Regions from separate parts of the Paenibacillus sp. FSL R7-0331 genome, predicted to be linked through region 3. Evidence: riboswitches for the same ligand, from Rfam matches in the RefSeq annotation. Region 3 holds a riboswitch; each other region holds the start of a gene.

Region 1 (3,274 bases), 1.2 Mb from region 3:
AAACCGGTACATAATCAGCATCAGCTCCAGCACAATTTGCGGCATCCGCAGCCTGCGGAGCACCTGCAGCAGCTCACTGAAGGGTATTGTTAAAATGATGAACAGGAAACAGCTAAGGCAAGCCGTCACCCTTACCAGCAGAAACCCTGCACGCTCCAGGCCTGCGGCCGTAACATACAGGGGCAGAGCCGGAAGCTCATATATCCCCGCACCTGCGGCGGCAGGATGACCGAGCTCCAGCAGCAGCGCAGGCATGCCCAGAACATAGAACAGCAGCGCCGTGCCGGACAACAGCCCGTAAGCACGCAGCGGAATTCTGGCATAAGCTGTACACCATACCATCATCCAGACGGCAATGACAGCCTGGAGCACCGGATGCAGCGCATAGGACAGGATGAACATCACTGCGGCAAACAGGCTTTTCCACATGGGGGATATTGCACGCAGCGCATTGCTGCCGGATAAGACATCAATTCTTCTGATCATTCAGCTTCTGCTTATCCTGCTTGCCCCGCAGCAGCCCGATGGTATATCCGATCACTCCGGCTCCAATCGCTGCCTGCAGCGCAAACAGCATGCTTTCCGTTTCACCGGGCAGCTCGGTCAGCGGCTTGAACCAGGGCTCATACGCGGGATCTATCTCGGTGATTACACCTTCCGCAGCATCATCGGCTCCGCCGAACTCCCCGTTAACAAACAGCAGCGGCAGCACTACCAGCAGCACGACTGCGAGCAGCATCAGACCATTTTTCCACATAGCTTTCATTACAGGCTTCCCCCCTTGGCTTGCCGCTTGAGCAGTGACAGCTCATTCGGACTATAGGACTTCAGCCAGTTCCACAGCAGCACTGTCAGCAGTCCTTCACTTACCGCAAGCGGAATCTGGGTAACGGCAAAAATCCCGCCGAATTTCACAAGTGAACCCAGCACACCGCCGTCCGCCGATGGAAAAGCAACAGCCAGCTGAAATGAAGTCACCATATAGGTCATCAGATCCGCTACCGCTGCGGCACAGAATACAGCCAGCTTTTCACGGTCACCGGATTTCATAATCAGCCTGTACACCGCATACCCGGCAAACGGTCCGGCTACCGCCATTGAAAAAGCATTTGCCCCAAGGGTCGTTATCCCGCCGTGCGCCAGCAGCAGCGCCTGGAACAGCAGCACTACCGAGCCGACCACACTCATCGGCAGCGGCCCCAGTATAATTGCACCCAGCCCGGTTCCTGTCGGATGGGAGCTGCTTCCGGTGACGGAAGGCATTTTGAGCGCTGACAGTACGAAGGTAAAAGCTCCGGACAAACCGAGCAGCAGCTTCAGCTCAGGATTGTCCCTGGTCATACTTTTCAATTTGACAATGCCCAGAATAAAGAACGGGATAAATGCCGCCCACCAGAAAATCGCCCAGCCGACCGGCAAAAATCCTTCCATAATATGCATCGCTGCAGCCGTTCCCGGTTCATTCAGCAGAAAAAAGACCGTAAAGCCGGCAACCAGTGCCGCAAAACCCCAAGCTCCGCGTTTCTTCATTTCTTTTCCTCCTAAGCATTCATGATTGGTGCAGCAGAAAGCCAAAAAACTCCCGCCCTTCATGGGGCGGGAGTGATATGTACGTCATCAGGCATGCAAAGGAGGCCGGTCTGACTGCTGCATCGCCGGAACGTTCCCCGAAAACTCAGCGGCAGCTTGTGCCTTCAATTACATGAACCTATTCGTACACCGCTCCTATCCGCGTAGAGTCGTGGTGTGCGCTTGCAAGGTAGGTCTCCTGGCTCGAAATACTAACGCCCTGCTCCGTCTTCCCCGGAGAAGATCCGAGTGACATACTGGAGCATGACTCTTTCTTACAGTGGCGGGACCGCTCGGGAGTTGCACCCGATTCCCTGTTACCCCTTGCTGCTGCAAGGGCACCTTGTTCGCTTCTTATATAGTCGTGTACATTATATTAAGCCTCAGCCCAACTTGTCTGTGATAAAAGTGAAGCTTCCGCTTTCCGGGATTTCGCTTGTATTAATTCCTTTTAACTAATATAATTATTAATTAATTAATATGTATCGGAGGTTCATTATGAAACTAGATCTTACTGAAGAATCTCTGCCGGTCTATGAAGCTTTATCCAGCTCCGTAAGGCTGCATATGCTGCGGCTGCTGGCGGTTCAGCCGATGAATGTCAAGGAGCTGGCCGGAGCGGTTAAGCTCAGCAGTGCCATTATGACCATGCATGTGCGCAAGCTGGAGGCCGCCGGACTGATCAGCACCCATATGGCTCCAGGCAAAAGCGGACTGCAGAAGATTTGCTCGCTGGCCGCAGAGCGGGCAGAAATCACTTTTCCGGCACCGGATAAAGCAGAGCGCAAGGCCCACCGCAAAGAAATTCCTGTCGGGCATTACTCAGACTTCCAGATTGAGCCGACCTGCGGGCTAGCCACTACTGCCCAGGTAATCGGCAGCTTCGACGACCCCCGCTATTTCTGGGATATGGAGCGGATGAACGCCGGTATCCTCTGGTTCGGCAAGGGCTTTGTCGAATACAAAATCCCTAATTTCCTCTTATCCAGCCAGCAGCCGGATGAGCTTATCATTACAATGGAGATTGCCTCCGAAGCGCCGTCGATCAATAACAACTGGCCGTCGGATATTACCTTTACCCTGAACGGCAAGGTGCTCGGGTTCTGGACAAGCCCCGGTGATTACGGTGACAGCCGCGGCAAGTATACTCCTGCCTGGTGGCCGGCACTGACCAACCAGTACGGGCTGCTGAAGCAGCTGCGCATCACGCCGAAGGGAACGTTCATGGACGGCCTGAAGCTCTCCGACGTCACACTGGACCAGGTCGGCATCCGTGACAAGCAATGGACCTTCCGGCTCTCCGTCGAGGAGAACGCCGAGCACATCGGCGGACTCACCCTGTTCGGCAAAGGCTTTGGTAATTACAACGATGATCTGGTCGTCGAGCTGTTCTATACAGACGGTACCGCTCCGGCGGAGCAGGCGGAGTAACAGGGCTAACCGTTGCTGTCCATCGGCACCCGGACCGGCAGCACACACAAAAGCGGCAGTTATGGAGGTTTCCCAATCCATGACTGCCGCTTTTGTGTGTATAATGCAGGTTGCCGGCCCGCTTGTTTCAATGATTACCCTGGCCTGCCCGGATGGCTTATTCCTCCGCAGGCATTGGCTGCCATAGCCCGCCTCCCGGCAACGGGCAGCCGCGCGCTTTGAGCCGCGCGACTACCGGAATGATGCAGCCGCAGGCTGTGCAGGTAACGCCGTC
Region 2 (3,274 bases), 520 kb from region 3:
TTGATGCTGAAATAGCTGATCTGCTGCTCGAGCGCGTACTTAATGATTTTTACAAAAGCCGCCGGATTGCTCCGCGCATTACCGTTCAGCTCTACATAGGAGATTGCGCCGGCGTTGCAGTATTCATGGAACGGGGCTTCCAGACTGATCTTCTGGGCTGCGCCAAGCTCATGATATACAGGGATGTGGAACGAGTTCGTATAATACTCACGGTCTGTTACGCCCGGAATCGAGCCCAGTACCTTGCGGTCCACCTTGGTGAACTTGCCGGACAGGCCTTCAGCCGGTGTAGCAAACAGCGTAATATTCAGATCCAGCTCTTCGCTCTTACGGTCGCAGTATTCCCGCATGTGTCGGACGATGGCCACTGCTTTGGCGTGAACCTCCATGTCCTCGCCGTGGTGCTTGCCGTACATTGCCTTCATGCATTCTGCCATCCCGATGAAGCCGAGGGAGAGGCTGCCGTGCTTGAGCAGATCGCCCACAATATCCTCGGGAGCGAGTGCCTCGCCGCCTTCCCATACGCCCTCACGCATCATAAAGTCAGAGGCTTTGGCCTTCTGGGCTGCCTGGATACGGAAACGGTGCAGCAGGCCTTCCAGCGCAATATCCATATAGTGGTTGAGGTCATCGTAAAAGCCTTCTTCATCAGCCGCCAGCCGGCGTCCTGTAACAGTGCCGTGGGCAAGCCCGAGACGGACCAGGTTCAATGTGTTAAAGGACAGGTTGCCTTTGCCGGAGCAGTGATTGCGTCCAAAACGGTCGCCGAGCACACGTGTGCGGCAGCCCATTGTTGCGAATTCCGTATCCGGATCAGACGGATCATAATACTGCAGATTGAGCGGCGCATCCAGGTTGGCAAAGTTCGGATACAGTCTGCGCGCCGAGCATTCAGCCGCCTTCAGGAACAGTTCATAGTTCGGATCGCCCTGCTGCTGGTTAACACCCTGCTTGCATTTGAAAATCTGAATCGGGAATACCGGCGTCTCACCGCTGCCCAGGCCGTTCATCGTTGCGGTCAGGAGGGAGCTGATAACCAGCTGTCCTTCCGGTGAAGTGCAGGTACCATAGTTAATGCTTGTAAAAGGAATCTGTCCGCCCGAACGGCTGGACATTGTATTCAGGTTATGAATCATGCTCTCAGCAGCCTGCAGAGTTTCGCTCTCAGTCTCTTTCTGTGCGAAGCGGAAGGAGCGCGGATACTGCTCAGCCAGATCACTGCGGCTCATCGTGATGTCGCCGGCAATTTCACTTGCTTCGCCCTCTTCAAAGTAGCCGAGGCCCTTGCGGAACAGCTTGGCGAAGGATTTGGTCACATAAGGCGCGAGATCAAAATCAAGCTTGTTGGCCGATACGCCGCCATACTGGGCGTTCTGCTGAGACTGGAAAATAATCGCCACCAGCGACATTGCCGTCATAATCGAGTTCGGCGGGCGGACACTGCCGTTGCCGGTGTTGAAGCCTTCACGCAGCAGCCGTTCGAACGGAATAAAGATACAGTTGGTTGTTCCGATAGCGTATTGGTCCAGATCGTGGACATATACCACATTATCAAGAGTGGCCTGTACGAGCTGCGGCGGCATAGTGAAATTGCGGGCGTACCACTTGGAATATTCACTGCCGAATTTACTCATTTTACCGGAAAAGCTTTCCCCGTTCAGGTTGGCGTTCTCACGCAGCATATCCAGATCGGCGCTGTCAATAATATCCCGGCCTAAATGTATTAATTCATTCAGAAGAACCTCCTGTGCAGCTTGTCCGCTATTGTACCGTTTCTCCAGCAGCGTCATATGTAACTCTCTCCTCTCGGTATGGTTGTCCATTAAATCTATTTCATCCATAATCTGTTGTTGTCTGTCTGATCCCAGTAAAAAGGCACCTCCCGCCTTAAAGGCGGAAAATGCCCGGATGCGTTGTAAATACCCGGATGAGCGGATATTTGCCAGTGGTCTGGGTGTAAAGAGACAAGGGCATGAGGTCACCCTCTTGTCTTAAGCAGAAGCCGATACCTGAGGGCAATAGGGACTATCGTCCTCAGGTATCGGCAGCCTGATGTCCCTGTTATCAGGGGAGGCTGATTCTGCTGCTGCAGGCCGCATTCGGGCACCTCTCCTGTTCCTCGCAGGGGTACATAACGGTGCCCGGAAACAGGCAGGTCTCCTGGCTCCTGGTGCACCCAGAGGCTCCTTCCCGGGGGCTTGTCCGCCCTCCAGTGGCCTATGCCAAGGATGTGCCTGACAGGGAGTGTTCTCCCGGCCGGCATCCGGTTACAGTGGCGGGACCGCTGCGGATTTGCACCGCGCTTCCCTATTAAGCTCCTACTCTCTTAACAAGAGTAAAGCACCTGCTTCCACTATATTTGGTTGATGTTATTAAAAATACCCCAATATATTGTGTTTGTAAACCATTTTTTACAAAGCCGCGCGGGGAGCGGCTTCCGCCCGCTTACTCACAGCTGATCCACAACTAGTCCACAGGTAATCCACAGCCAAAGCCTGATATGAGGGGAAGAGGATTCATAAATTGTCCGAAAAGCTGCCACAAAGACTCCATAAATTTAGTGATTCTGACACTAGATTTATAGAAGGAAGCTTGTGAACGGTATGGGGCTTATATAGATGAAGAATGATGAATTTTTTGTGGCTAAATTTGTGGGGGAAGAGCGGAGTTGCTACAATGAAGGTGGTTTAAGAAATGAATCTCAGGAGGAATCTAACGATGGCAATCGGCGAAGTTACAGTCATTCCGATCGGCACAGGCAGCACCAGCCTTAGCAGCTATGTAGCTGATATGCAGCGTGTGCTGCAGACGGTGGAGGGGATTACGTTTGAGCTGACCTCCATGGGAACGATTATCGAGGGCCCGGTATCCAGGATTTTGGCGGCTGTAGAGGCGCTGCATGAGTCTCCGTTCAATGCCGGAGCACAGCGCGTATCAACGGCGCTCAAGATCGACGACCGCCGTGACAAGCCCTCCACGAGCCGCAGCAAGCTGCAGTCGGTCGAGAGCAAGCTGCAGGAAGAGTAGAGCCTTGGGTAACAGTATAAAAGGGTATTGGCGATTTTGACCAAAAGATGTATAATATTTTTGTTTCTGACGGGTATCTCAAGCTTCAGGCTGGTGTAGCTCAGGGGTAGAGCAACGCACTCGTAATGCGTAGGCCGGGGGTTCAATTCCCTTCACCAGCATGTTTACGAATCCAATCATGGCGCGGTTTCCGGGGTTTTCGGAGGCCGCGCCTTTTTTCATTATATCGCCTGTCTTCTACCATTCT
Region 3 (3,274 bases):
TACATACACCAGCGGATTCTGCGCTGCCGGCTTCGTAAAGTCATACAGCTTCCCGTTATTACCGCCGCTGAACAGGTTGTAGGCAACAAGTGCCTGCAGCCCTTGTTCAGTTGCGTAGGCATTGACGCTTCCGCTCTCATTATGGGCAAAGCCGCCGCCGGCTTTGAAGAAGCTCAGCAGTCTTCCGATCAGGTCTCCGTCTGTCTTGGTAAAATCCGGTCCTGCCGGGTCTATGCCGAAGGAGGTCAGGCCGATAATAACCTGGGCGGCACTCTCGCTGTTATCGCCGTATCCGCCTTTACTGTCCTGCGCAGCGGATAACCAGGCTACCGCCTTCTGTCCGGCAGTTGCTACTGCCGGCTCATTCCGGTGCGCAGCCAGCGCCGTCAAAGCCATCGCCGTCATATCCGGGTCACTGGCACCTGATGACAGGGTAAAGCCGCCGTCTGCCTTCTGCTTGGACAAAATCTCGCTTAACAGCGCCGCTTTGCTCCATTTGGCATCACTCGGCAGGGTATAATCACCGGAATCCAGCGCAAGCAGCGCATATACCGGGGCATTGAGCGTCTGTCCGCTGATCTTATCATTGTTATAGATCTTCTCAATCAGATTGTAGCCCGCCGAGGAGCCGCTGCCGGCGTAATTCTCCGGATCCGCACCAACTGCCTTCACCGCAAGCACAATCCGAGCATAATCCGTCACGCTGGCAAAGCTGCCGCCGGCTGCGCTAACCTTTTGCACAAGGGTCTGCACATAGCTGTCAGGCACATCATAGCCGGCCTGGGCAAGCCCGATTGCCTGCCAATCTGACGTTACGCCGCTGTTCAAAACATACTCAGCAGTCTTGTAGGTAGCCTCTTTTACAGTAACCTGGCCATTGTCCGCTGCTACCAGCGTACTAAGCAGTCCCGGGGAAGCATCATCCGCTGTATACACAGCCTCCGTTACACTTTCCGCTCCTTGAACCGCTGAAGCATCCGCTGCAGCATAGCTTTGGCCGGACGGGACAACAGCTCCCCCTATAATGGAGATAATCAGCAATAAAGCCAGGCCGAGTCTCAGGAACTTGGCAGAATAATTCTTTTTCATCTTTACCCTCTTTCCTATTAATTAATAGAATGATCCTTCAATTGCCCCTAGCCCAACATAAAAACCGCCCTGATTAAGGGCGGCCGGGAAGAATACAAATTAACGGCAGGACGGCTGTAAGCTAAGCCTGCTCATCACAAGCCCGGCCATAAGCAAGCACAACTTGTGCAAAGCACACTATCGCCTTAAGCCGCAGTCCATCTGCAAGTGTTCCGCATTCTTACCCCACGAAGAAGTGAAACGTCTGTGAAAAAGGCAGGTCTCCTGGCTTGTGCTTCATCGTTCCCCCTTGCCTTCCCGCCCTTCTAAACATCCGGACAGTGGCACATCAGCAGGGGTCACTCTGCATTTACAGTGGCGGGACCGCGCCGGATTCGCACCGGCCTTCCCTATTAAGCGGTTCTATCAAGGTAGAACACGCACCCTTTTCACTAGCTTATTAAATTTTAATATTCATAATCATAGCTAGTATTCCCCTGTATGTCCATAGAAAAGCTGTAACAATCTCATTCCACTCTATGTCAGTAGGGCGGCAGGTGAACAGGCGTCAGCAGCAGAATTGCTTCTACCCGGCAAATATGTGTCAGGGAGAGCATGCCCGCGCAGACTTCCTTCTCAGCCCTTTCCCATACAATAATTACCCGCCCCCTGCCATGCAGCCCTCCCTTTCTCTCCGACTAGCTATACCCTCTTCCTCTTCCTCTTCCTCTTCCTCTTCCTCTTCCTCTTCCTCTTCCTCCTACTCCTACTCCTACTCCTACTCCTACTCCTACTCCTACTCCTACCTAATCCTACCCCACTCCTATTCCAAGTCCACTACTCCACTGCTCCAGTACTCCACCACTTCCCACTTCCCACTTCCCTCTTCACCACTCCACCACCACGCTAATTACTCGGACGACCTGCCGTGCAAACTACCACTGTCCTGATGCCTACAGCCCCTCTTTACTCCGACAACAAACACACCTGAAATTAGTTGGAAAAAAGTAATTTAATTCTGCCGGAATCCCGATTTTAGTGTAAATAGGTGGAAAATAGTTACTTAATCCTCTAGTTTTCTGCTTATTTCGAGTGATCGGCTGAATTAGATGGAGAATTTCCACATAAACCGGTTCATCGCTTATTTCTGCAAAGATTAGTTGTCTAAAATCCACTTAACTACAACCACCTCTTCAGCATTCCGCAGAAAAAAACCTGACCGCACCTGAACATTCCTGCCCGCCCCTCTGCCGATAGTTGTACTGATCAAAATCGAATTTATGCGCGTTGAGAATACGGAGGATTGGGATAAAATACTCTTTCACTGCGACAGCACCCTATATATTAGTATTCCACCGCCCACCATTGGCAGAAAAAAATCCTGAACGTACCCGTGCCGTTATCGGTCACTTGTACTGTTCAGGATTATATTAGTTGGTGACACTAGTTGGTCAGGGACAAACAGGCGTTACTGCGCACCCGCAGTACTCTCTGCATTAGCATCGTCAGAGCCGGCTGCATCTGTGTCAGCTCCACCGGATGCATTGTTGCCGCCAGCGTTGTTGCCAGTAGTACCGGCACCAGCCGAAGCATCAGGCGTTGCCCCCGCTGTAGCGGAAGGCTCCGCTGCCGGCGTGGAGGATGCTCCCGCCGCCGGGTCAGGCTGAACAATCAGCTTGTAATCACCGGCTTTGATCATGCTGCCGGCGGCAAGCACTGCACCCGGCTCCAGGTCAACGGTGACACGGTAGTACGCAGCGCCCGGCTGGCCGGATGACACCGGGGAAGAGACGGACTCGCCGCCGTCTCCTGTCCCGGTACTGGCATTACCAGCCGCGCCTTCAACCACTCCAGATCCGGCATTACCAGCCGCACCTTCATCCGCTCCAGACCCGGCATTACCAGCCGCGCCTTCATCCACTCCAGACCCGGCATTACCAGCTTCGCCTTCATCCACTCCAGACCCGGCATTACCAGCCGCACCTTCATCCACTCCAGACCCGGCATTACCAGCCGCGCCTTCATCCACTCCAGATCCGGCATTACCAGCCGCACGTTCATCCGGTCCAGATCCGGCATTACCAGCTGCGCCTTCATCCACTCCAGATCCGGCATTACCAGCAACGCCTTCATCCGGTCCCGGCGCCGACACCAGGCAACTTCCTGTCGTCGCGATAACACCGTAGGTGTCCGTCACCTTGTCGCC

Evidence for each region. A riboswitch is a leader RNA that binds a small molecule or an ion and turns the genes downstream of it on or off. The one in region 3 is predicted to bind cobalamin.
Region 1: another riboswitch for cobalamin. It lies ahead of R70331_RS08920 (energy-coupling factor ABC transporter permease); the one in region 3 lies ahead of R70331_RS04215 (S-layer homology domain-containing protein).
Region 2: another riboswitch for cobalamin. It lies ahead of R70331_RS01990 (anaerobic ribonucleoside triphosphate reductase); the one in region 3 lies ahead of R70331_RS04215 (S-layer homology domain-containing protein).

What each region holds. Positions count from the first base shown of each region.
Region 1 covers NZ_CP009284.1:2,174,306-2,177,579, reverse strand. The annotation lists gene cbiQ (cobalt ECF transporter T component CbiQ) at 1-486, opposite strand, end outside; gene R70331_RS08925 (energy-coupling factor ABC transporter substrate-binding protein) at 470-766, opposite strand; gene R70331_RS08920 (energy-coupling factor ABC transporter permease) at 766-1,530, opposite strand; cobalamin riboswitch at 1,742-1,930, opposite strand; gene R70331_RS08915 (ArsR/SmtB family transcription factor) at 2,068-3,000, shown strand; gene R70331_RS08910 (hypothetical protein) at 3,158-3,274, opposite strand, start outside.
Region 2 covers NZ_CP009284.1:459,933-463,206, forward strand. The annotation lists gene R70331_RS01990 (anaerobic ribonucleoside triphosphate reductase) at 1-1,790, opposite strand, end outside; cobalamin riboswitch at 2,134-2,363, opposite strand; gene R70331_RS01995 (MTH1187 family thiamine-binding protein) at 2,719-3,027, shown strand; tRNA gene R70331_RS02000 (tRNA-Thr) at 3,117-3,188, shown strand.
Region 3 covers NZ_CP009284.1:979,829-983,102, reverse strand. The annotation lists gene R70331_RS04215 (S-layer homology domain-containing protein) at 1-1,089, opposite strand, end outside; cobalamin riboswitch at 1,327-1,531, opposite strand; gene R70331_RS04205 (GAP1-N2 domain-containing protein) at 2,537-3,274, opposite strand, start outside.